4 regions of the Streptomyces sp. WMMC1477 genome follow, and region 4 is predicted to be linked to each of the others. Evidence: riboswitches for the same ligand, from Rfam matches in the RefSeq annotation. Region 4 holds a riboswitch; each other region holds the start of a gene.
The links. A riboswitch is a leader RNA that binds a small molecule or an ion and turns the genes downstream of it on or off. The one in region 4 is predicted to bind cyclic di-AMP.

Region 1 (5,466 bases), 420 kb from region 4:
GCGCCTTGAAGGCGGCGACGTCCGCGTCGGTGGGCGGCGTGGGGTCGGTCGGGGGCGGCGGAGTGTCCATGCGGGCGGTGTGTCTCTCGGGTCGGATCGTCAGGGGAGATGAGCAAGCGGAGGGGCGGGGGCTCAGCCCGCGTCGGCGCGGTCGAGGCCGTCGAACAGGTTGGTGTACCAGGCGCGGCCGGCGCCGCCGTCCTCGCCGCGGTGGCGCGGTGCGTCGGTCTCGTCGGCCCCGCCGGTCCCGCTCCGCACGATGTAGCCGCGCTCGCCGGTGCGGACGTAGTGCAGGTGCTCGCGGGCGAGCTGCTCGACGTAGGCCGGGTCCTGGAGGCGGGCCTTGAGCTCGCGCAGTTCGGCGACGCGCTCCTCGGTCTCCTTGAGCTTGCGGCGCTCCTCGGCGATGTCTGAGCGCTGGGAGACGTAGCTGCGCGTCGGGTAGGCGAGGGCGACGACGAGGGAGCACAGGACGAGTGCGAGGAGGGCGGCGCGCCCGGTGAGGCGGCTGCGGCGCGGCCCGCCGCGGAGCCGTCGGCTCTGCGCGCGGTAGACGCGCTCGGCGGCCTGCTCACCCAGCGCCCTGAGCCGGGTCGCGGTGGAGAACCGTTCCCGTTCCGGGGCACCTCCCAAGGGTCCACCTCCCTGATCGCTGTCCGAACGGTACGTCCCGGCCCACGGTACGCGGGACCGTGGGCCGGGACGCGGCGGCGTTCGACGTCGGCCGTCAGACGCCGGCCGTGAGACGTCAGCCCTTGAAGCGCGGGAACGCGCTGCGGCCGGCGTAGACCGCGGCGTCGTCGAGGATCTCCTCGATGCGCAGGAGCTGGTTGTACTTGGCGACGCGCTCGGAGCGGGCCGGGGCACCGGTCTTGATCTGGCCGCAGTTGGTGGCGACGGCCAGGTCCGCGATGGTGACGTCCTCGGTCTCGCCGGAGCGGTGCGACATCATGCACTTGAAGCCGTTGCGCTGGGCCAGCTCGACGGCGTCCAGGGTCTCGGTCAGCGAGCCGATCTGGTTGACCTTGACCAGCAGGGCGTTGCCGGCCTTGTCGTCGATGCCGCGCTGCAGGCGCTCGGGGTTGGTGACGAACAGGTCGTCACCGACGAGCTGGACCTTCTCACCGATCTGGGCGGTGATGGTCTGCCAGCCCTCCCAGTCGTCCTCGAACAGCGGGTCCTCAATGGAGACCAGCGGGTACGCCTCGGCGAGCTCGGCGTAGTAGGCGGTCATGTCGGCGGCGCTGCGGGACTGGCCCTCGAACTGGTAGGCGCCGTCCTTGTAGAACTCGGAGGCGGCGACGTCCAGGGCGAGCGCGATGTCGCGGCCGGGCGTGTAGCCGGCGGCCTTGACGGCCTCCAGGATGAGGTCCAGGGCCTCGCGGTTGGAGCCGAGGTCGGGCGCGAAGCCGCCCTCGTCGCCGAGGCCGGTGGACAGGCCGCGCTCCTTCAGGACGGCCTTGAGCGCGTGGTAGACCTCGGTGCCCCAGCGCAGCGCCTCGGAGAAGGACTCGGCGCCGATGGGCGCGATCATGAACTCCTGGATGTCCACGTTGGAGTCGGCGTGGGAGCCGCCGTTGAGGATGTTCATCATCGGCACGGGCAGCAGGTGCGCGTTGGGCCCGCCGAGGTACCGGAAGAGCGGCAGGTCGGAGGCCTCGGAGGCGGCGTGCGCGACGGCGAGGGAGACGCCGAGGATGGCGTTGGCGCCCAGCGAGGACTTGTCGGCGGTGGCGTCCAGGTCGAGCATGGCCTGGTCGATGAGGCGCTGCTCGGTGGCGTCGTAGCCCACCAGCTCGGGGCCGATCTGCTCGATGACGGCGAGGACCGCCTTTTCGACGCCCTTGCCGCCGTAGCGGCCCTTGTCGCCGTCGCGCAGCTCAAGGGCCTCGAAGGCGCCGGTCGAGGCGCCGGACGGCACGGCCGCGCGGCCGGTGCTGCTGTCGTCGAGGCCGACCTCTACCTCGACCGTGGGGTTGCCTCGCGAGTCGAGGATCTCGCGGGCTACGACGACGTCGATGGACGGCACGAGGTTCTCCTTCGTGTGGGTCGGTCTTCCTGAGGCAGGAGCCTAGCGGTCCGGTGGCCCGCGGTGGGCCTGCGGGCCGCGTCCGGGGCGAGGCGCCGCGGTGAATTCCCAGCTCAGAGGCGAACCAGGTTTTGTTCATTGACTGAAGATAATGCCGTCGTCTCGCTGTGCGGACGGATACGCCGACGGCTCGGCGGGCCCGCGGCGGGGGACCCGGCCGGCCCCGGCGCGAGGGCCGCGGCGGGCCGTCGCGGAGTGCACACCGGGTACACACCGGCCGGCACGGGGCGCGCGGCGGGCCCGGCACAGGGGACGCGTGCCGGGCCCGACCGCCAGGGTCACCCTCGGAGGGCAGCCCCCGAGGGTGACCCGCCCCGGTCACACCTCCAAGCGCTGACCGGGGAAGATCAGGTCGGGGTCGGCCCCGACGACGGCCTTGTTGCGGGCGTAGAGCTCCTGCCAGGTCATGCCGTGGCGGTGGGCGATGGCGGCCAGCGTGTCACCGGGGCGCACGACGTACGTGCCGCCCTTCCCCGACTGCCCCTTGGCATCCTGCTGCGCGGGGGCGGCCTGCTGGGACTGCGGCGACTGACCCTGCTGCGGCTGCGGCGGCCGGGGGCGCGGCTGCCGCTGGGCGGCAGCCCCACCCGGCGCCTGCGGGGCGACGTCGGCGGGCGGGGCGTCGGCCGTGAGGCCGCCCTCCTCGGCGCAGGCCCAGGCTCCCGGGCCCTGCATCTCCAGGAGCCGCTCGGCGACGGCGATCTGCTGCTCCTTGGTGGCCAGATCGGCCCGCGGCGCGTACCGGAGTCCGCCGGCCGCCTCCCAGCTCGACTGGGCGAACTGGAGTCCGCCGTAGTACCCGTTCCCCGTGTTGATGCGCCAGTTCCCGCTCGACTCGCACTGGGCGACCTTCTCCCAGGTGTCGACGGAGGCGGCTTGCGCGCTGCTCGCCATCACCACCGGGCCGCCGACAGCGGCGCCGGCGAATCCGGCGAGCGAGGCGGCGAGGCGGACGACGACGGGCTGACGGTTACGACTCTTGGCGGAGTCCTTGTCGGTGAACAGCATGGACGGTCTTCCTCACCGGACGCCTGCGAGGTGAGCTGTCGGGTTCGGACGCGTGAGTCGCCCGGTCCGGCGCGGCGTTCCCGCGCCGGACTTCACCCCGAGCCGCCTGGGCGGCACTCGCCTGGTTCCCCCGCTCCTGCCTGCGGTTCGCGGACGCGACGATGTTCCCGCCGACCGTCGGCAGGATTCGGCGTGACGGTCGACGACCCCACGGGAGTGGGCGATGCGAACGTAGACCTACCACAATAATCCGATCAAACACCCCTGAAACCGACACGAGGGGATGACTTGACGCCTCGTCATATCGATTCCGCAGGTCCCGGCACGCTTGCCCGGGGCCCGCAACCCGGACACGCCGACAAAGGAATGTGACGATCGTCACATTGCATCCGGACGGGTGAGGTCCGCTCCTTCCCGGGCCGTCAACTACTCCTGAACGAGCGGAAGTCGAAGCTCCTGCCCGGGCAGAATCAGGTCCGGGTCGGCGCCGACGACAGACTCGTTCGCCGCGTACAACGCGGGCCAGCCGCCGTCCAGACCCTGCTCCGCGGCGATCCCGGACAGCGAGTCCCCCGCGGCGACGAGGTACTCGACGGCCGGCCCCGCCGGAGCCGCATGCCGCCCGGAGCCGCGCTCGGAGCGGTCCGCCGCCTCCCGGCCGGACTCCCTCGGGTCACGGTCGCCCCGATGACGCCCGGTGCCCTCCGTGCCGCCGTCGGAGTCGACGTCCGGAGCGGAGGAGTCCACGTCGGGGGCGGACGGGTCGCCCGGGGTGGAGGAGTCCACGTCCGGAGCGGAGGAGTCGCCCGAGTCGCCCGGCACTCCGGTCGGCGTCTCACTCGGCCTCTCGGGCGGCGTCTGACCCGGCGTCTGCCCCGGGCGCCCGGTCGCCGCGGCGGAGGGCGCGCCGGACCCGGCGTCGGACCGCTCGCCGGAGCCCGGCTTCTGCTCACCCGGGGTCGCGTCCGCGTCGGGAGCCGCCGGCGTCCCGGTCGCCCCCGGGGTGCCCGGCTCCGGCGCGCCCTCGGCCGGGTGCTCGGCGTCACCCGTGCCGTCCGGCCCGCCGGGGGCCGGGGGCGGCTGGGGCGCGGGCGTCTCGGTCACGCCGTTGACCGCGGCCGTGAGGCCGCTCGTCACGGCGCACGAGGGCCAGGCGTCCGGGCCCTCCGCCGCGAGGACCGCCTCGGCGACGGCGATCTGCTGCCCGCGGCTGGCGAGGTCCGGGCGGTCGGCGTGCACGGTGCCGCCGTACTGCTCCCAGGTGCGTTGGGTGAGCTGGAAGCCGCCGTAGTAGCCGCTGCCCTCGTTCGCGCTCCACGCGCCGCCGCTCTCGCACTCGGCGACGCGGTCCCACACGGCCCCGTCGGCGGCCTGGGCGCCGGAGGCCGCGAAGAGCGGCAGGGCCATCCCCGCGCCGGTCACCCCCGCGGCGACGACGACGGCAGGGGCCTGACGAGGGCGACGATGCCGCCCGCTCCCGGAACGCATGCGGTGACCTCTCCTGAGACGACGAGCGGTCCCGCGACGGGGTCCGCTGACGGCGGAAACCTAACGTCGAACACCCGTCCATCACAACCCAGTGTCGCAAGGATCACGCGACGGTCACGGACTGTCGCCGACTGACCCCCCGTCAGGCGTGAACTCGACGGGCAGGCTGCGCAGACCGCGCATGATGAGGCCGCCGCGCCACCGCAGTTCCTCCGGTTCGGCGGCACATCGCAGGTCGGGGAGCCGGCGCAACAGTGTGGCGAGTGCCGTCTGCCCCTCCAGCCGGGCCAGCGGCGCGCCCAGGCAGTAGTGGATGCCGTGCCCGTACCCCAGGTGCTGGTTGTCGCGGCGGGCGAGGTCGAGCATGTCCGGGTGCGGGAACTTCGCCGGGTCCCGGTCGGCCGCCGCGAGCACCACCAGCACGGGGTCGCCCGTCTCGACGCGCTGCCCGCCCAGCGTCAGCGGCTCGGTCGCGAACCGCCAGGTGGCCAGCTCCACCGGGCCGTCGTAGCGCAGCAGTTCCTCGACGCCGGTCTCCAGCAGCGCCGTGTCCCCCGCGGCCAGGGCGTCCTGGAGCCGACGGCGCTGCTCCGGGTGGCGCAGGAGCGCGTACGTGCCGTTGCCGATGAGGTTGACCGTCGTCTCGAACCCGGCGAACAGGAGGATGAAGGCCATCGCGGCGGCCTCGTTCTCGGTGAGGTGCTCACCGTGGTCGCTGGCGCGGATGAGCCCGGAGATCAGGTCGTCCCCGAGGTCGTCGCGCTTGCGGTGGATCAGCTCGGCCAGGTAGCCGCGCATCTTCTTCACCGCGCGCCCCACGCCGCCGCGCGGCCCCCCGCCGTGGCGGAGCATCATGCCCGCCCAGTCCCGGAAGTCGTCCT
Region 2 (5,466 bases), 2.5 Mb from region 4:
GCTGGTGGCCATGGCCTACCCCGAGGGCCACCCGTACCACCACACCCCGATCGGCTCCATGGCGGACCTGGACGCGGCCTCACTGGAGGACGCCCGCCGGTTCTTCCGCACGTACTACGCGCCCAACAACGCGGTGCTGTCCGTCGTCGGGGACATCGACCCGGAGCAGACGCTCGCCTGGGTCGAGAAGTACTTCGGCTCCATTCCCGGGCACGACGGCAAGCAGCCGCCCCGGGACGGCCGACTGCCCGACGTCATGGGGGAGGAGCCGCGGCGCACGCTCTACGAGGACGTCCCCTCCCGGGCGCTGCTGCACGCCTACCGGCTTCCGCACGACGGCACCCGCGAGGCGGACGCGATCGACCTGGCGTTGACGGCGCTGGGCGGCGGCGAGTCGTCCCGCCTCTACAACCGGCTGGTGCGCAGGGACCGGACGGCGGTGACGGCGGGCTTCGGCATGCTGCGGCTGGCCGGCGCCCCCTCGCTCGGCTGGCTGGACGTCAAGGCGTCGGGCGAGTCCACCGTCGCGGAGATCGAGGCGGCGGTCGACGAGGAACTGGTCCGGTTCGCCTCGGAGGGGCCGAGCCCCGAGGAGATGGAGCGAGCCCAGGCCCAGCTGGAGCGGGAGTGGCTGGACCGCCTGGCGACGGTGAGCGGCCGGGCGGACGAACTGTGCCGCTACGCCGTCCTCTTCGGTGATCCGCAGCTCGCCCTGACGGCGGTGCGGCGGGTCCTGGAGGTCACGCCGGAGGAGGTGCGGGAGGTGGCCGCCGCGCGGCTGGTGCCGGACAACCGGGCCGTGCTGGTCTACGAACCGACGTCGGGCCCGCAGCCGGAGGAGGCGGAGGAGGCCACCGAGGTCATCGCCGACGACGTGGCCGACGTGCACCACAACGCGCAGGAAGGGGCCGAGCAGTGAGCGACGCCACCCCCACCATGGAGTTCCACCCGCAGCCGCGCGGCGGCGAGGCCAAGCCCTGGGCCTTCCCGGCGCCCGAGCGTGCCACGCTGTCCAACGGGCTGACCGTGCTGCACTGCCACCGGCCCGGCCAGCAGGTCGTGGCGGTGGACGTGAACCTCGTCGCTCCGCTGGACGCCGAGCCCGAGGGGCTGGACGGCGTCGCGACGATCATGGCGCGTGCCCTGAGCGAGGGGACGGACAAGTACACGGCGGAGGAGTTCGCCGCCGAGCTGGAGCGCTGTGGCGCCACGCTCGACGCCTTCGCCGACCACCCCGGCATCCGGGTGTCCCTGGAGGTGCCCGCCTCCCGGCTGCCCAAGGCGCTGGGGCTGCTGGCCGACGCGCTGCGGGCCCCCGCCTTCCCGGACGGCGAGGTGGCCCGGCTCGTCGCCAACCGCCTGGACGAGATCCCGCACGAGCTGGCGAACCCGGCCCGTCGCGCCGCGATCGCCATGGCCGGGGAGCTGTTCCCGGCCGACGCGCGGATGTCCCGCCCGCGGCAGGGCACGGAGGAGACCGTCCGGCACATCGACGCCGCCGCCGTGCGCGCCTTCTACGAGGCACACGTGCGCCCGGCCGCCGCCACGGCCGTCGTCGTCGGCGACTTCACCGGGGTCGACCTCGCGGGGTCGCTGGCCGAGACGCTCGGCGCCTGGACGGGCTCCACCGCCGCGCCCGCCCCGATGGTGCCGGTGACCTCGGACGACACCGGCCGGGTGGTCATCGTCGACCGGCCGGGGGCCGTGCAGACGCAGCTGCTCATCGGCCGCACCGGGGCCGACCGGCACGACGCCGTCTGGCCCGCGCAGGTGCTGGGCGTGTACTGCCTGGGCGGTACGCTCACCTCGCGGCTGGACCGCGTGCTGCGCGAGGAGAAGGGCTACACCTACGGGGTCCGCGCCTACAGCCAGGTGCTCCGTTCCACGCCCGACGGCCGCGGCGCGGCCATGCTCGCGATCAGCGGTTCCGTGGCCACCGACGTGACCGGCCCCGCGCTGGCCGATCTGTGGACCGTGCTGCGGACGGTGGCGGCCGAGGGGCTGACGGACGAGGAGCGCGACACCGCCGTGCAGAACCTGGTCGGCGTGGCTCCGCTGCGGTACGAGACGGCGGCCGCCGTCGCCGGGACCCTGGCGGACCAGGTGGAGCAGTTCCTCCCGGACGACTTCCAGGCGCGGCTGTACGAGCGGCTGGCCGAGACGGGCACGGTGGAGGCCACCGCCGCGGCCGTGGCCGCGTTCCCGGTCGACCGCCTGGTCACCGTCCTGGTCGGGGACGCGGAGCAGATCGAGGCCCCGGTGCGTGAGCTGGGGATCGGGGAGGTCACCGTCGTGCGCGGCGAATAGCCCCGCGCGGAGCGGGTCCGGCCGGTCGGCACGGTCCCGTGGACGCCTCCCGCAGCCCCGGAGGGCCCGGCCCTCCGGGGCTGCGGGCTGTCCGGAGCCCCTTTCACGTGGCCCGGATCACCCCGATGACCTGGGCAATGTGGCATGTACGACAAAGTGCCGGATTTTCTTGGCCCGCCCGGGATGTCCGGTTTAACGTCGTCCCCGTTGCCCGTCAGAAGCGACCGCGGCCTGCGGCCGACGTGCAGCGCATCATCGCCGAGTCCCCGACGAGGGGGAGCCGGGGACCCACATGTCCTTGGGGTGAATCGGGCCTGTGTGCCCGTAGGAGACCTTCCTGCTCCGAACCCGTCAGCTAACCCGGTAGGCGAGAAGGAAGGAAAGGACCCACACTCTTGGCGTTCAACCGTGCCTCCGGCAAGCTGAACCGTTCCACCCGTTCCATCCGTCTCGGTACCGCCGCCGCGGCCGTCGCCGTCGGTGTGGCCGGCGTCGTCGCCGGGCCCGCCGCCGCGGCCGAGCACAAGAACACCTTCAGCGAGGCGCTCGCCATCGCTCCCTCGCTCGCCGGCCACGTGGCCGACCAGGCCGCCGCGCAGAAGAGCGCCGCGGCGGAGAAGGCCGAGGCCGAGAAGAAGGCCGCCGCGAAGAAGGCGGCGGAGAAGAAGGCCGCGGCCGAGCGCGAGGACGCCGAGCGCGCCAACCGCTCCAAGCCCCGCCCGAGCGTCGTGGCCCCCGTCACGGGCGGCGACGTGACGACGCCCTACAAGAGCGGCGGCCAGATGTGGTCGTCCGGCAAGCACAGCGGCATCGACTTCGCCGCCCGTACCGGCACCCCCGTCAAGTCGGTCGCCGCGGGTACGGTCGTCACCGCCGGCTGGGGCGGCGCCTACGGCAACAACATCGTCGTCAAGCACAACGACGGCACCTACACCCAGTACGGCCACCTGTCGGCCATCGGGGTCTCGGTCGGCCAGCAGGTCGGTGTCGGCCAGGAGATAGGCAAGGTCGGCTCGACCGGCAACTCCACCGGCCCACACCTGCACTTCGAGGCCCGTACCGCCCCGGGCTACGGTTCCGACATGGACCCGGTCGACTACCTGCGCGGCAAGGGTGTGCCGCTGTCCTGACGCGGCTCCTTCCCCACACTCCCGGACCCCCGGCCTCACGGCCGGGGGTCCGGCGTTTTTCCGTCGCATCTCAGCCGGGCATCGGAATTCTCGGAAGAGTGGAATACAGTTCGGTTCAGCGACGCTCATAACGTGGGGATAACGGCGGAGGTTGGGGTATGCGCATTTCCGCGCACATGGTGTGCACAGCGGTTCGCGACGACATCGTCAGCGGTGCGCTGCCGCCGGGTTCCCGGCTCACCGAGGAGCTGCTCGCCCGCCGCTACGGCGTTTCCCGGGTGCCGGTGCGCGAGGCCTTGCGCACGCTGGAATCGGAGGGCTTCGTCACCACCCGGCGGCACGCGGGGGCCTGTGTCGCCCAGCCGACCGAGCAGGAGGCGGCCGATCTGCTGGACATGCGGGCCCTGCTGGAACCGCTCGGCGCCGCACGGGCGGCGCACCGGCGGACCGGAGCGCACCTGAAGGTCCTGCGCGGCCTGGTGCGTCTCGGACGCCAGCGCACCGAGCGCGGGCAGCTCTCCGACCTGCGCGCTCTGGGGGACTGGTTCCACGAGACGCTGGCGCAGGCCAGCGGCAGCCCCGCGTTGGAGACGCTCCTGGTGCAGCTCCGCCGCAAGATCACCTGGATGTACGCCGTCGAGCAGGAGAACGCCCCCGGCGCGGTGGAGCGGGCCTCGGCCGTCTGGCGCGAGCACGGCGCGATCGTGGACGCTCTCGCCCGCCGGGACGCCGAGCGGGCCCGCGCGCTCGCCGCGGCGCACGTCGAGCGGGCCGGGGCGATACGCCGGGCCCAGCGCCCGGTGATGGTGAGGACAACGAAACCTGCCGTCAACACGGCGCGCGGCCCCGTTTAACAATTCCCGTATACAAAGGAATCGGGAATTGCTTCCCGTGGTGTGTGCTGCCGGAATTCCGGAGTCGCCCGCAGGGGTGTCCACTTTTCGGTGGTGCGACTCCGGCGCCAAAATGGGGCGGGCGGTTCCACGGCGTGCGGACAGGTTTTCCGCCTGCCCGTTCAGACCGTCTCGGGCAGCTCCTCCAGCCCCTCGGAGACGAGCTTCGCCAGCCGCTCCAGCACGGCGTCGGCGTCCTCGGCCGCGGAGGCGAGCACGACCTCCTCGCCGCCCTCGGCACCCAGACCGAGCACGGAGAGCAGGGAGGCGGCGTTCACCGGTGAGCTCTCGGCCTTGGCGATGGTGACGGGGACGCCGGCGGCCGTCGCCGCCCGGACGAAGATGGCGGCGGGTCGGGCGTGCAGGCCCTCAGCCCAGCCGATGGTGACGCGGCGCTCAGCCATGGTGTTGCCTTCCGGTCGTTGCCTGTCAGGACCACTTCTCACCCGCGGGATGCGTGTACCCCGCGGGTGAACATCGTGCACGGTGTGTTACGCATGCCGCACGCACCTCCCCGAACGGGGGTGGCCGCGCCGTAGGGTGGGGCGCATGCAGACGCCCACGGAGCGCGCGTACCCCACGCACTGGGAAGCCGATGTGGTGCTGCGCGACGGCGGCACGGCCCGCGTTCGCCCGATCACCGAGGAAGACGCCGAACGGCTGGTCAGCTTCTACGAGCAGGTCTCGGACCAGTCGAAGTACTACCGCTTCTTCGCCCCTTACCCCCGGCTGTCGGCGCGGGACGTCCGCCGCTTCACCCAGCACGACTACGTGGACCGGGTGGGCCTCGCGGCCATCGTGGGCGGTGAGTTCATCGCCACCGTGCGCTACGACCGCATCGACGAGTCGGGCCTGCCGGCTCCCGCCCCCGCCGACCGCGCCGAGGTCGCCTTCCTGGTGCAGGACGCCCATCAGGGCCGGGGCGTCGCCTCCGCTCTCCTGGAGCACATCGCCGCCTGCGCGCGGGAACGCGGCGTGCGGCGCTTCACCGCCGAGGTCCTGCCGGCCAACACCAAGATGGCCAAGGTCTTCACCGACGCCGGCTACTCGCAGCAGCGCACCTTCGAGGACGGCTCCGTCCGCCTCACCCTCGACCTGGAGCCCACCGAACGGTCGCTGGCCGTCATGCGCGCCCG
Region 3 (5,466 bases), 750 kb from region 4:
GAAGCTGTGGACGGACGAGACGGTGAACGAGGCGCTGCCCTCGGCGAGTCCGCAGCCGGAGGCGTCCGCGGACGGGAGCCCGGACGCGGACGGGAGCCCGGAGGCGGAGGGGGAGCCCGAGCGGGAGGCTCCGGCCGGGCCGTTGACGTTGGCGCAGGGGGATTTCGTCACTCACGAGCACGCCACGAGCGGGACGGTGCGGATCGTGGAGCTGGCCGACGGCGAGCGGATCCTGCGGATCGAGGGGCTGGACACGAGTAACGGTCCGGACCTGAAGGTGTGGCTCTCGGACGCCGAGGTGCTGCCGGGCAAGGACGGCTGGAAGGTCTTCGACGACGGCGAGTACCTGAACCTGGGCAAGCTGAAGGGGAACAAGGGGAACCAGAACTACACGCTCCCCGGGGACGCCGAGCTGGACCTCTACAGCAGCGTGAGCATCTGGTGTGACCGGTTCGACGTCTCGTTCGGGGCGGCGGAGCTGGCCCGGGTGTGACGGGCGGCGCGCCGGTTCGGCGGGCGCGGACACCCCGTCCACCGAACCGGCGTGCGGTCAGGCGCGGTCGAGGGTGAGGACGACGCAGCCGCCTCCGAAGGTGCGGCTGTCGGTCAGGGTGAACTGCGTGGGCTGGAAGGCCGTGTCGAAGGCGGGGAGACCGGCCCCGGCCACGACGGGGTACTTCTTGATGATGAGCCGGTCGATCTCGGGGAGCAGGGGTCCGGCGAGCTTGCCGCCGCCGGCGAGGTAGACGTCCAGGGGCCCGTCCTCGGCCTTGAGCTGGCGCACCAGGGTGCGCGGGTCCTCGTCGGTGACGGTGACGGCCGGGTCGGGGGACACGGTGAGGCTGCGGCTCAGGACGTAGGTGCGCAGGTGGGCGTAGGGGTTGGTCATGCCCACACGCAGGGCGGGGCCGTAGGTGGCGCGGCCCATCACGATGGTGTCGAAGACGCGGTTCGGTTCGTCGGCGCCACCGAGCTGGCGACGGATGTGCGTGGGCAGGACCTCGGGGTACGCGGTGTTCATGTGCGCGACGTGGTCGTCGGTGACGGGGTAGAAGTCCACCTCGTCGTCGGGGCCGGCGATGTAGCCGTCGAGTGACATGCCGATGTAGTAGACGAGCTTGCGCACGGTCCTCCTTGGACGTCTCCGACGCGCAGGCGGGCGTGATCGTGTGGCGCGGCCCTGGCCCGGGGCGCCCCGGGCCGGCGGGAGGGGGACGACGCACCGGCGGCCCCGGCGTCGGGGGGATGGACGTCGGGGCCGCCGGGGGCTTGTGGGGCGCGGGCGGACTCAGATGCCGAGGCCCTTGGCGCGCAGCCAGGCGAGCGGGTCGACGGTGTCGGTGCCGCCCGGCCGGACCTCCAGGTGGAGGTGGGGGCCGGTGGAGTTGCCGGTGGAGCCGACGCGGCCGATGGTGTCGCCGGTGGTGACGGTGCCGCTGGTGCGGGTCATCGAGGAGAGGTGGCAGTACCAGATCTCGGTGCCGTCCTCCAGCTCCAGGACAATGCGGTAACCGTAGGCTCCGGCCCAGCCGGCCTCCTTGATGGTGCCGGAGTGCACGGCCTTGACCGGGGTGCCGGTGGGCGCGGCGAAGTCCTGACCGGTGTGGTCGCTGGACCACATGTTGCCGGACTCGCCGTAGCCGGAGGTGAGTTGGAAGTTGGCCAGCGGGAGGGTGTAGCTGGCGGCGAGCTTGCGCAGCCGCTCCTCCTCCGCCTTGCGCCGGCGCTCCTCCTCGGCCTTGCGCTTGCGCTCGGCTTCCGCCGCGGCCTCGGCGGCGGCTTCGGCCTCGGCCTTCTTCTCGGCCTCCCCGGCCGCCGACGTGGCGGCCTCGGCGGCGGCCTGGCGGCGGGAGTCGGCGTCGGCCGCGGCGCGCTGCTGGTCTGCCTGGGCGAGGATGCGGTTGCGCAGGGCCTCGCCGGCGTCGGTGGTGCCGTCGGCGAGCTCGGAGTCGGTGAGACCGGCCTGGGTGAGGGGGGCGGCGAGCGGGGCCGCCTCGTCGTCCGCACCGCCGATGGATATGCCGTCGGCGAGTCCGTCCAGGCCCGGCAGGTCCATGTCGGGCATGCTCAGCGGGACGCTGGCCTTGGGGCTGGCGGTGGCCATGCCGCCGGCGCCGATGGCCGCGACCATGCCGACGCCCAGGACCGCGCTGCTGCGGGCCATGCCGGAGCGCTGCTTGGCGACGCGGTGGCGGCCGCGGACGGGGCGGACGGTGTCCGCGGTCGGGTTCCACTCGGCGAACGTCGCGCCGTCCTCGACGGACGGGCCGTACACCGGGTAGGAGTCCGACTCCTCGCCCGCGTACGCGGTTTCGGCGGCCTGCCTGCTCGACGCCACGGAGGCGTTCTCCTTTCCTTCCTTCTCGCCTACCGGGTTAGCTGACGGGTTCGGAGCAGGAAGGTCTCCTACGGGCATGGGCGCCCGATTCACCCCATGAAGTGGTTCCCCGGTTCCCTGGGTGCATCTGGTGGTGCGGTGGTGGTGCGGTGGTGCGGTGGTGCTGCCAGTCGATGCACTGTCAGGATTCGGCCAAGGCGCACGGTGCCGCCTCTTGTGGCGGCGGTGACGACCGCGCTGCGTTATCGAACGTTAATAGACCCGCGGCTCATATTCCAAGCCTTCTCGGTAACAAGAGACGGCTCTCGCCTGGACGTTCACCCCACGACCGGACGGAACCGGGCATATTCACCACGTCCGGGGTTGCCCTCCATCCGGGGATCGTGGCCAAGTCGTCATCAGAGACGGTCCGACCGGTCACGGTGGGTCACGGCGAGGAGGGCCAGGTCGTCGGCCGGCGGACCGCCGGTGTACTCGGCGACGTCGGCGACGATCTCGTCGAGCAGCGCCTCCGGCCCGTACCGCGCCCACTCCTCCTTGATCCGCCGGGACGGCTCGTAGAAGACGCCGTCCCGGCCCCGGGCCTCGGTCAGGCCGTCGGTGTTCATCAGCAGGGTGGCACCGACCGGGAACGCCACCTCGCCCACCGGCGGCTTCTCGGCGTCCTCGCCCGGGAGCGCGGCGAGCCCGAGGGGGAGCGCGTACCCGGCGGGCTCCAGGCTCTCCAGCCGCCCGCCGGGGAGCAGGAGCCACGGCGGGGGGTGGCCGCAGTTGACGACGCGCAGCCGCCCGGCCGGGGTGATCTCGGCCAGGACGGCCGTGGTGAAGCCCTCGAAGGAGTCCACGGTGTCGGTGCGGCGCCTGCCCTCCCGGCGCAGGGCCCGGTCCAGCCGGAGGGCGACCACCGCCAGGTCCGCCTCCTCCTCCGCCGCTTCCCGGAAGGCGCCGAGCACGATGACGACGGCGCCCACGGCTTCCAGCCCCTTGCCCCGGACGTCGCCGACGAGCAGCCGCACGCCGTGCGGGGTGTCCTGCACGGCGTAGAGGTCGCCGCCGATGCTGGCCTCCCGCTGGGCGGCCTGGTAGCGGGCGGCGATCTCCAGGTGGTTCAGCCAGTGCTCCGGTGGCGGCAGCAGGGCGAGCTGGGCGGCCTCGGCGACGTCCCGGGCTGTGGCCAGCCGCTGGGCGCCGAGGCGCACCACTCGGTTGAGCACCAGGGCGAGCAGGGAGACGGTGGTGACGGTCGCGGCCTTCAGGGCACCTTCGAACAGGGTCACCCCGTTCATGACGTGCATGAGCCAGATCAGGGTGACGACGGCGACGAACCCGGTGGCGGCGGTGGCGCGGGGGGAGTAGAGCGGGGCGGCCACGAGCGGGGCGGCGGCGAAGACGGACGAGAAGACGATGTCCGGCGGCGTGAGGCTCTGGGCGATGACGCCGATGACGATGAGGAGCGGTGGGAGCAGGAGCGCGGCCCGCCGGAGGAAGGCGTTCGGGCGCGGCCCGATCAGCTCGCGCAGCGGATCGGGGGGCAGATGAGCACCGGCCGTCGGCCCCCGCTGGCCCTCGGTCGCGTCCGCCTCTCGGCGACGCCTGCCGGTGAGGTCGTCGTGACCGCCGGGATCTGCTCCGAGCGCGCGCTGCCGGTCGTCTGGCGGCATCCGGAGGCCCCTCAACGATTCGTCATCCTTTCGTCAAATCTAAGGAGAAACCCGGTTTCCGGCATCTCGGGCGGAATGTCAGTGCCGTGGGTCACAGTTGTCGAAAGGGATGGAGGGACCTTTGCCATGACCTACGCGATCCAGGCAGAAGGCCTGGCCAAACGTTTCAAGGAGACCCAGGCCCTCGCCGGGGTGGATCTCGCCGCCCGTACGGGCACGGTCCTGGGGTTGCTCGGGCCCAACGGCGCCGGGAAGACGACGGCGGTGCGGATCTTCGCGACGCTGATCCGGCCGGACGCCGGGCGGGCCCTCGTCGCCGGCCACGACGTCGTGCGGGAGCCCGGCCACGTTCGGGCGGCCGTCGGCCTGACGGGCCAGTACGCGGCGGTGGACGAGAACCTGACGGGAACGGAGAACCTGCTGCTGATCGGCCGGCTGCTGGGCATCCGCCGGAAGGAGGCGCGGGCCCGCGCCGCCGAGCTGCTGGAGCACTTCCAGCTCGCGGAGGCGGCGGGGCGGGCCGTCAAGACGTTCTCCGGCGGCATGCGCCGCCGGCTGGACCTGGCGGCGAGCCTGGTCGGCCGCCCCAGCATCCTCTTTCTCGACGAACCGACGACGGGCCTCGACCCCCGCAGCCGGGGCGAGGTGTGGGACATGCTGCGCGGCCTGGTCGCCGAGGGGATGACGGCCCTGCTGACGACGCAGTACCTGGAGGAGGCCGACAAGCTGGCCGACGAGATCGTGGTCATCGACAAGGGGCACGTCATCGCCGAGGGCACGCCGGACGGGCTGAAGTCGGAGGTCGGCGGGCAGGTGCTGCAGCTGCGTCCCGTCCACGCCGAGGACCTCCCGGCCGTGCACGCGCTCGTCACCGAGGCCGCGGGCGATCAGACGCACATCGAGGGCGACCTCGTCATCGCGCCGGTGAAGGAGCCGGAGCTGATGCCGGCCGTCGTGCGACGCCTGGACGGCGCCGGCATCGCGATCGGCGAGCTGGCCCTCCGCCGCTCCTCGCTGGACGAGGTGTTCCTCGCCCTCACCGGTCACCGCGCGGAGCCGGAGCAGCGGCCCGAGGACGAGGCCGCGCAGCCGGACGAGGGCGCGTTCGAGCGCGTGGGCAGTGCGGGAGGTGCGTCATGACGGCGACGACGATCACCGCGCCGCTCTCCAAGAGCGGGCGGGTGCGCCCCGGAGCGGGCCTGCGGCAGACGGGCACGATGGCCTGGCGGAGTCTGGTGTCCGTCAAGCACAACCCGCTCGAACTGGTCGACTACAGCATCACGCCGATCATGTTCGTGTTCCTCTTCACCTACGTCTTCGGCGGCCAGATGGCCGGCAGCCCGGAGGCGTACCTGCAGTACGCGCTGCCGGGCATCATCGTGCAGAACACCCTGTTCATGACCATGTACACGGCGATGTCCCTCAACAGCGACCTGACGAAGGGCGTCTTCGACCGGCTGCGGAGTC
Region 4 (5,466 bases):
GGCCCCAGGTGGGGTTGGTCTGGGTGTCCGCGAGCTGGACCTTGGCGTCCTGCTCGACCTTCGCGACGTGCGGGTTGGCCGCGAGCTTCTTCGCCTGCTTCTCGCCCAGCTCGACGACGAAGCCGTTGAGGGCCTCCTCGTAGACGTGCTCGATGTCGGCACCGTACTTCTTGGCGATGTCCTTGCCGGCCTTGGTCTCGGCGTCCGGCGCACCCGCCTTGAGGGTGACGATGTACTGGTCCTTGATCGCACCAGGGGCATCGGCGCCCATGATGACGCCCGTGGGCTCGTCGGCCGCGATCGCGGGGTAGGCGGCACCGACGCTGAGGGCGACGGCGGTCGCGGAGGTCACCGCGACCGCTGACCATCTGCGCTTGGGGGAACGCATGACTGTCATGAAGGGTCCTGTCCGTTCGAGGATGTAACGGGCCTGTCGACGCGGACATGTCATCCACGCAGCGCCGACCCTCCACCGGCGAACAGGCGTTAGGCAAGTGGTTCACATGAGTTTTTCCTCGCGGACACATGCCGCGAACCCGCCCCGCCGACCGCATCGCGGGGCCCTCGTTCCGATTTCCGGAGATCTGTTACTGCAGGTCATGCGGCGATCAAGTCGGCTTCACGCGCGGGAAGTTGACGCGCGTAGCGAGCCCCGCACGATCTTGAAGTTTTTTTCACCCCGAGCGGGCGCGAGGTGACGCCGCGTCAGCCGGAGCGGCACGCGGCGCACGCCCGCACGGCCCCGGCGGTGCGGGCGGCAGCCGTGCGGGCGGCGGCCCGGCGGGGGGGCGCGGCGGGCGGTGGGCGGCGTGGCCCGGCGGGCAGTGGGCAGCCGGGCGCGGCGGGCGGTCACACCGAGCGCAGCAGATCCAGCCGGCGCAGGATCACACCCTCGCGCAGCGCCCACGGACAGATCTCCAGCGTCTCCACCCCGAAGAGGTCCATCGCCCCCTCGGCGACGAGCGCCCCGGCCAGGAGCTGGCGGGCCCGGCCCTCCGAGACCCCGGGCAGCTCGGCGCGCTGCTCGGCCGTCATCGTGGCGAGCCGCGGCACCCACTCCTCCAGCGACGTGCGGCTCAGCTCCCGCTGGACGTACAGCCCCTCGCCCGAGCGGGCCGCCCCGCCGAGTCGGGCGAGCTGCCGGAACGTCTTCGACGTCGCCACGACGTGGTCGGGGGCGCCCAGGCGGCTGAAGGTGCCCACGACGCGGGCGATCTCGGTCCGGACGTGGCGGCGCAGCGCCCGCACGTCGTCCGGGTCCGGCGGGTCCCCCGGCAGCCAGGACGCGGTGAGCCGGCCGGCGCCCAGCGGCAGGGAGACGGCGGCGTCCGCCTCCTCGTCGAAGCCGCAGGCGATCTCCAGCGAGCCGCCGCCGATGTCGAGGACCAGCAGCCGCCCCGAGGACCAGCCGAACCAGCGGCGCACCGCGAGGAACGTCAGCCGCGCCTCGTCCGGGCCGGAGAGGACGCGCAGCCGGACTCCGGTCTCCTGCGCGACCCGCCCCAGCACGTCACCGTCGTTCGAGGCCTCCCGCACGGCGGAGGTCGCGAACGGCAGGAGGTCCTCCACCCCCATGTCCTCGGCGACCTCCAGCGCCTCCTTGACGGTGGCGACCAGCCGTTCCACGCCCTGCGGGGTGATGGCCCCGTCCTCGTCGAGCAGTTCGGCGAGCTTCAGCTCCGCCTTGTGCGAGTAGGCGGGCAGCGGACGGGCACCCCCGTGCGCGTCCACCACCAGGAGGTGAACGGTATTCGAACCCACATCGAGGACACCGAGTCTCATGAGGAAGAACGCTAACGCGCCGGCCCCGGTGGTCGCGCCCCGTGCCCGTACGCTGGAGTCGTGAGCAAGACGAACGCGAAGAAGTCGGGCAAAAGCCGGAAGGCCGGCGGGAACATCGGCGGCGAGCAGCGTCGGGCCATGGGCGAGGAGGTCGACCTCGACCACACGCGGGCCTGGGTGGAGTTCCCCGACCCGGCCGACGAGGATCAGGTCTTCCGCTGCGACCTGACCTGGCTCACCTCCCGCTGGGGCTGCATCTTCGGCAACGGCTGCCAGGGCATCCGGGCGGGGCGGGCCAGCGACGGCTGCTGCACGCTCGGCGCGCACTTCTCCGACGAGGACGACGAGCGCCGCGTCACCGAGCACGTCGAGCGGCTGACGCCGGAGGTGTGGCAGTTCCACGACGAGGGCATCCGCTCGGGCTGGACCGAGGTCGACGAGGACGGCGAGCGCAAGACCCGGCGCTACGGCGGGGCCTGCATCTTCAACAACCGCCCCGAGTTCCCCGGCGGCGGAGGCTGCGCCCTGCACCTGCTCGCGCTGCGCGAGGGGCGGGAGCCGCTGGAGACCAAGCCGGACGTCTGCTGGCAGCTCCCGATCCGCCGCGACTTCCAGTGGGTGGAGCTGCCGGACGGCGAGCAGAGACTCCAGGTCTCGATCGGCGAGTACGACCGGCGCGGCTGGGGCGCGGGCGGCCACGACCTGCACTGGTGGTGCACCGGGGCACCGGCGGCCCACCAGGGCGCGGACCCCGTCTACGTCTCCTACCGGGCCGAGCTGACCGAGCTGATGGGCAAGGACGCCTACGACCGGCTGGTGGAACTGTGCGAGACCCGGCTCGCCGCCCAGCTCCCCCTCGCCCCCCATCCCGCGGACCCGCCCCGCCCCTGACCGGCCCGAGCGGCCGGTCAGGCCGGGCCGCCGACCGCCGGGCCGCCGGCCCGGCGGTTCGGCACCGCGGGAGCCCGGCCACGGGAACCCGGCACGGGCGGAGCACCGAGCGGCACGAGAGGCGACGCCAGGCGCCATGCCCCCGGGGAGCGTCACGCGGAGCCGCCGGGGACCGGCGGGGTCTCGGCGAACCGCCGAGACCCCGCCGCCTCCCGCTCCCCATCCCTGCGAGCCATTCACCCCGAAAAAGCCTTGATGTCCGAATTAAAGCCATCGACTCCAGAGGCGGATGCCTGAATTCAAATGTCGGATTTGCCAGACTATGTGAATAGGCGTGGTGAGCGTCACACGGAAAGTCGACCGCTGGGCGCAACCACGTGGCGACCGCCATACGGCCTTCGACAACTCCCCGGAAAAAAGGCCCTCTTACACATCGCCCCTCACCTTCCCTCTCACACACGGAAAAGGCACAGACGCGTTCTGTTGCAGAATTCCTCATGATCGTCGGTTGGGCGCCAAATGTCGGTATCCCTGCTGCTTGTCCCCGGCGAAATCCCTGTGTTTATGTGTGTCCGCTCCCGACCCACCTGGGGGGAGTCCCGACCCGGACGCCGAATCCTGCCGCCCGGGCCATGGGGTAAAGCACCACGTCACCGCGGCAGGAGCGGGGGAACCAGGTAAGCCGCCGGACACGGGTTTCCGTGACCGGCTTGGGGTGAAGCCACGCCTCTCGAAGCGCCGTGCCACATACGGCACCAGCGGGCCCCGAGGGCCTTTCGAGGGAAATGGCCGGGCAACTCTCGCCCGAATCCGACAGCTCACCTCGCAGGCGTAGGAGAGGACACCCCTATGTCTCGTGGCCGCCACCGCCGCGCCCGCACCGCCCTCAACACCCGCAGCGTTTCCCGGCTTTCCCTCGCCCTGACGATCGGCACCGCGGGCTTCGCCATGCCGCTGGTCGCCGCCGGCACCGCGCAGGCCGCCCCCACCTCCGTCGTGCAGAAGCCCGCCGCCGCGCCGCAGGCCAAGGCCGAGGCCGAGAGCCACACCGTCGTGTCCGGCGACACCCTGCACGGCATCGCCACCGACCACGAGGTCGAGGGCGGCTGGGAGGCCCTGTACGAGGAGAACGAGGAGACGGTCGGCACCGACCCGAACCTGATCCTCCCCGGCCAGGAGCTGACCATCCCGCAGGCCGAGGCGCGCGGCACCGAGGACCGGGCCGACCGTTCCGCCGAGCGCACCGTCGCCGCCAAGAGCTACACGAACAACCTGGACGGCTGGATCCGCGAGGCCCTGGACATCATGGCCGAGCACGGCATCCCGGGCACCTACGAGGGCATCCACCGCAACATCATCCGGGAGTCCAGCGGCAACCCGAACGCCATCAACAACTGGGACATCAACGCCCAGCGCGGCACCCCGTCCATCGGGCTGCTCCAGGTCATCAAGCCGACCTTCGACGCCTACCACGTCGCGGGCACCCCGCACGACCAGTACGACCCGGTCGCGAACATCGTCGCCGCCTGCAACTACGCGGCCGACCGCTACGGTTCGATCGACAACGTCAACGGCCCGTACTGAGCCGACCGACGCGCACGCACGCTGCCGGCCACCGCCCCCGCGGTGGCCGGCAGCGGCCGTTTCCGGTCCCGTTGCCCGGCCGCGGCACCGGGCGTAGCGTCCAGACATGGTGGACGCCGTGCGCGAGACGGAACGCAAGTACGAGGCCGCCGACGACATCGAGCCCCCCGACATGCGGGTGCGCGGGGTCGGCTCCGTCGTCGACGCGGGGCGGCAGCGGCTCGACGCCGTGTACTACGACACCGCCGACGGACGGCTGGCAGCCGCCGGGATCACCCTGCGCCGCCGGACGGGCGGGTCGGACGACGGCTGGCACCTCAAGTTCCCGGTCGGGCCCGACGTCCGCGAGGAGATCCGGGCGCCGCTGGCCCCGGAGGTGCCGCGGGAGCTGATCGCGCTCGTGCACTCCCGGGTGCGGGAAGCGCCGCTCGTGCCGGTGATGGAGCTGGTCTCCGAGCGCCGGGCCCGCGGCCTGCGCGACGCCGAGGGCACGCCGCTCGCCGAGGTGTCGGTGGACCACGTCCGGGCCCGACGCCCCTCCGGGGCCGCCGGGCGCCCGGCGCGGTGGACCGAGGTCGAGGCGGAGCTTGCGGCGGACGGGCGGCCGAAGCTGCTGGACCGGATCGAGAAGCGGCTGCTGGCCGCCGGGCTGCGGCGGGCCCGGGCGGCCTCCAAGCTGGAGCGGGCCCTCGCGGAGACGGCCCCGGAAGAAGCGCCCTCCGGGAGCGCCCCCGAGCCTGCGGCGCCAGCGCCGGGGACGGCCGGGGCGTGCGTGCTCGACTACGTCCGGGAGCAGGTCGAGGCCCTGGTCGCGCTGGACCCGGCGGTGCGCCGCGACGTGCCCGACTCGGTGCACCGGATGCGGGTGGCCACCCGGCGGCTGCGGAGCTGCTTCCGCTCGGCCTCCCCCGTCCTCGACCGCGCCGTCACCGACCCGCTGGGCGAGGAGCTGCGCCGGCTCGCCGCCGGGCTCGCCCAGGACCGTGACCGCGAGGTGCTGGCGGAGCGGCTCTCCGGGCGGCTGGCCGAACTGCCGCCCGCGCTGCGGCTCGGTCCGGTCGCCGACCGCCTGCGGGCGGAGGACCGGGCACGGCGGGGCGGCTCACGGACCCGGGCGATCGAGGTCCTCGACGACCCGCACCACCTCGTCCTGCTGCGCGAGCTCGACGAGCTGCTGGCCGACCCGCCCTTGCGGCCGGCCGCCGAGCG

Region 1: it holds a riboswitch for cyclic di-AMP, as region 4 does, so the genes downstream of both, O7609_RS08020 (LysM peptidoglycan-binding domain-containing protein) here and O7609_RS09945 (LysM peptidoglycan-binding domain-containing protein) in region 4, are expected to answer to the same signal.
Region 2: it holds a riboswitch for cyclic di-AMP, as region 4 does, so the genes downstream of both, O7609_RS21030 (M23 family metallopeptidase) here and O7609_RS09945 (LysM peptidoglycan-binding domain-containing protein) in region 4, are expected to answer to the same signal.
Region 3: it holds a riboswitch for cyclic di-AMP, as region 4 does, so the genes downstream of both, O7609_RS13470 (M23 family metallopeptidase) here and O7609_RS09945 (LysM peptidoglycan-binding domain-containing protein) in region 4, are expected to answer to the same signal.

Annotation. Positions count from the first base shown of each region.
Region 1 covers NZ_JAPZBD010000003.1:1,752,292-1,757,757, forward strand. Annotated here, with positions in the region: gene O7609_RS08005 (DUF501 domain-containing protein) at 1-70, opposite strand, end outside; gene O7609_RS08010 (FtsB family cell division protein) at 133-633, opposite strand; gene eno (phosphopyruvate hydratase) at 749-2,029, opposite strand; gene O7609_RS08020 (LysM peptidoglycan-binding domain-containing protein) at 2,408-3,097, opposite strand; cyclic di-AMP (ydaO/yuaA leader) riboswitch at 3,104-3,259, opposite strand; gene O7609_RS08025 (transglycosylase family protein) at 3,524-4,585, opposite strand; gene O7609_RS08030 (cytochrome P450 family protein) at 4,700-5,466, opposite strand, start outside.
Region 2 covers NZ_JAPZBD010000003.1:4,716,491-4,721,956, forward strand. Annotated here, with positions in the region: gene O7609_RS21020 (M16 family metallopeptidase) at 1-919, shown strand, start outside; gene O7609_RS21025 (M16 family metallopeptidase) at 916-2,307, shown strand; cyclic di-AMP (ydaO/yuaA leader) riboswitch at 2,554-2,692, shown strand; gene O7609_RS21030 (M23 family metallopeptidase) at 2,703-3,437, shown strand; gene O7609_RS21035 (GntR family transcriptional regulator) at 3,596-4,291, shown strand; gene O7609_RS21040 (HPr family phosphocarrier protein) at 4,453-4,734, opposite strand; gene O7609_RS21045 (bifunctional acetate--CoA ligase family protein/GNAT family N-acetyltransferase) at 4,880-5,466, shown strand, end outside.
Region 3 covers NZ_JAPZBD010000003.1:2,915,047-2,920,512, reverse strand. Annotated here, with positions in the region: gene O7609_RS13480 (DM13 domain-containing protein) at 1-493, shown strand, start outside; gene O7609_RS13475 (dihydrofolate reductase family protein) at 551-1,126, opposite strand; gene O7609_RS13470 (M23 family metallopeptidase) at 1,289-2,338, opposite strand; cyclic di-AMP (ydaO/yuaA leader) riboswitch at 2,350-2,481, opposite strand; gene O7609_RS13465 (PP2C family protein-serine/threonine phosphatase) at 2,737-3,999, opposite strand; gene O7609_RS13460 (ATP-binding cassette domain-containing protein) at 4,126-5,139, shown strand; gene O7609_RS13455 (ABC transporter permease) at 5,136-5,466, shown strand, end outside.
Region 4 covers NZ_JAPZBD010000003.1:2,169,823-2,175,288, forward strand. Annotated here, with positions in the region: gene O7609_RS09930 (S8 family peptidase) at 1-397, opposite strand, end outside; gene O7609_RS09935 (Ppx/GppA phosphatase family protein) at 850-1,782, opposite strand; gene O7609_RS09940 (hypothetical protein) at 1,921-2,673, shown strand; cyclic di-AMP (ydaO/yuaA leader) riboswitch at 3,307-3,518, shown strand; gene O7609_RS09945 (LysM peptidoglycan-binding domain-containing protein) at 3,523-4,257, shown strand; gene O7609_RS09950 (CYTH and CHAD domain-containing protein) at 4,364-5,466, shown strand, end outside.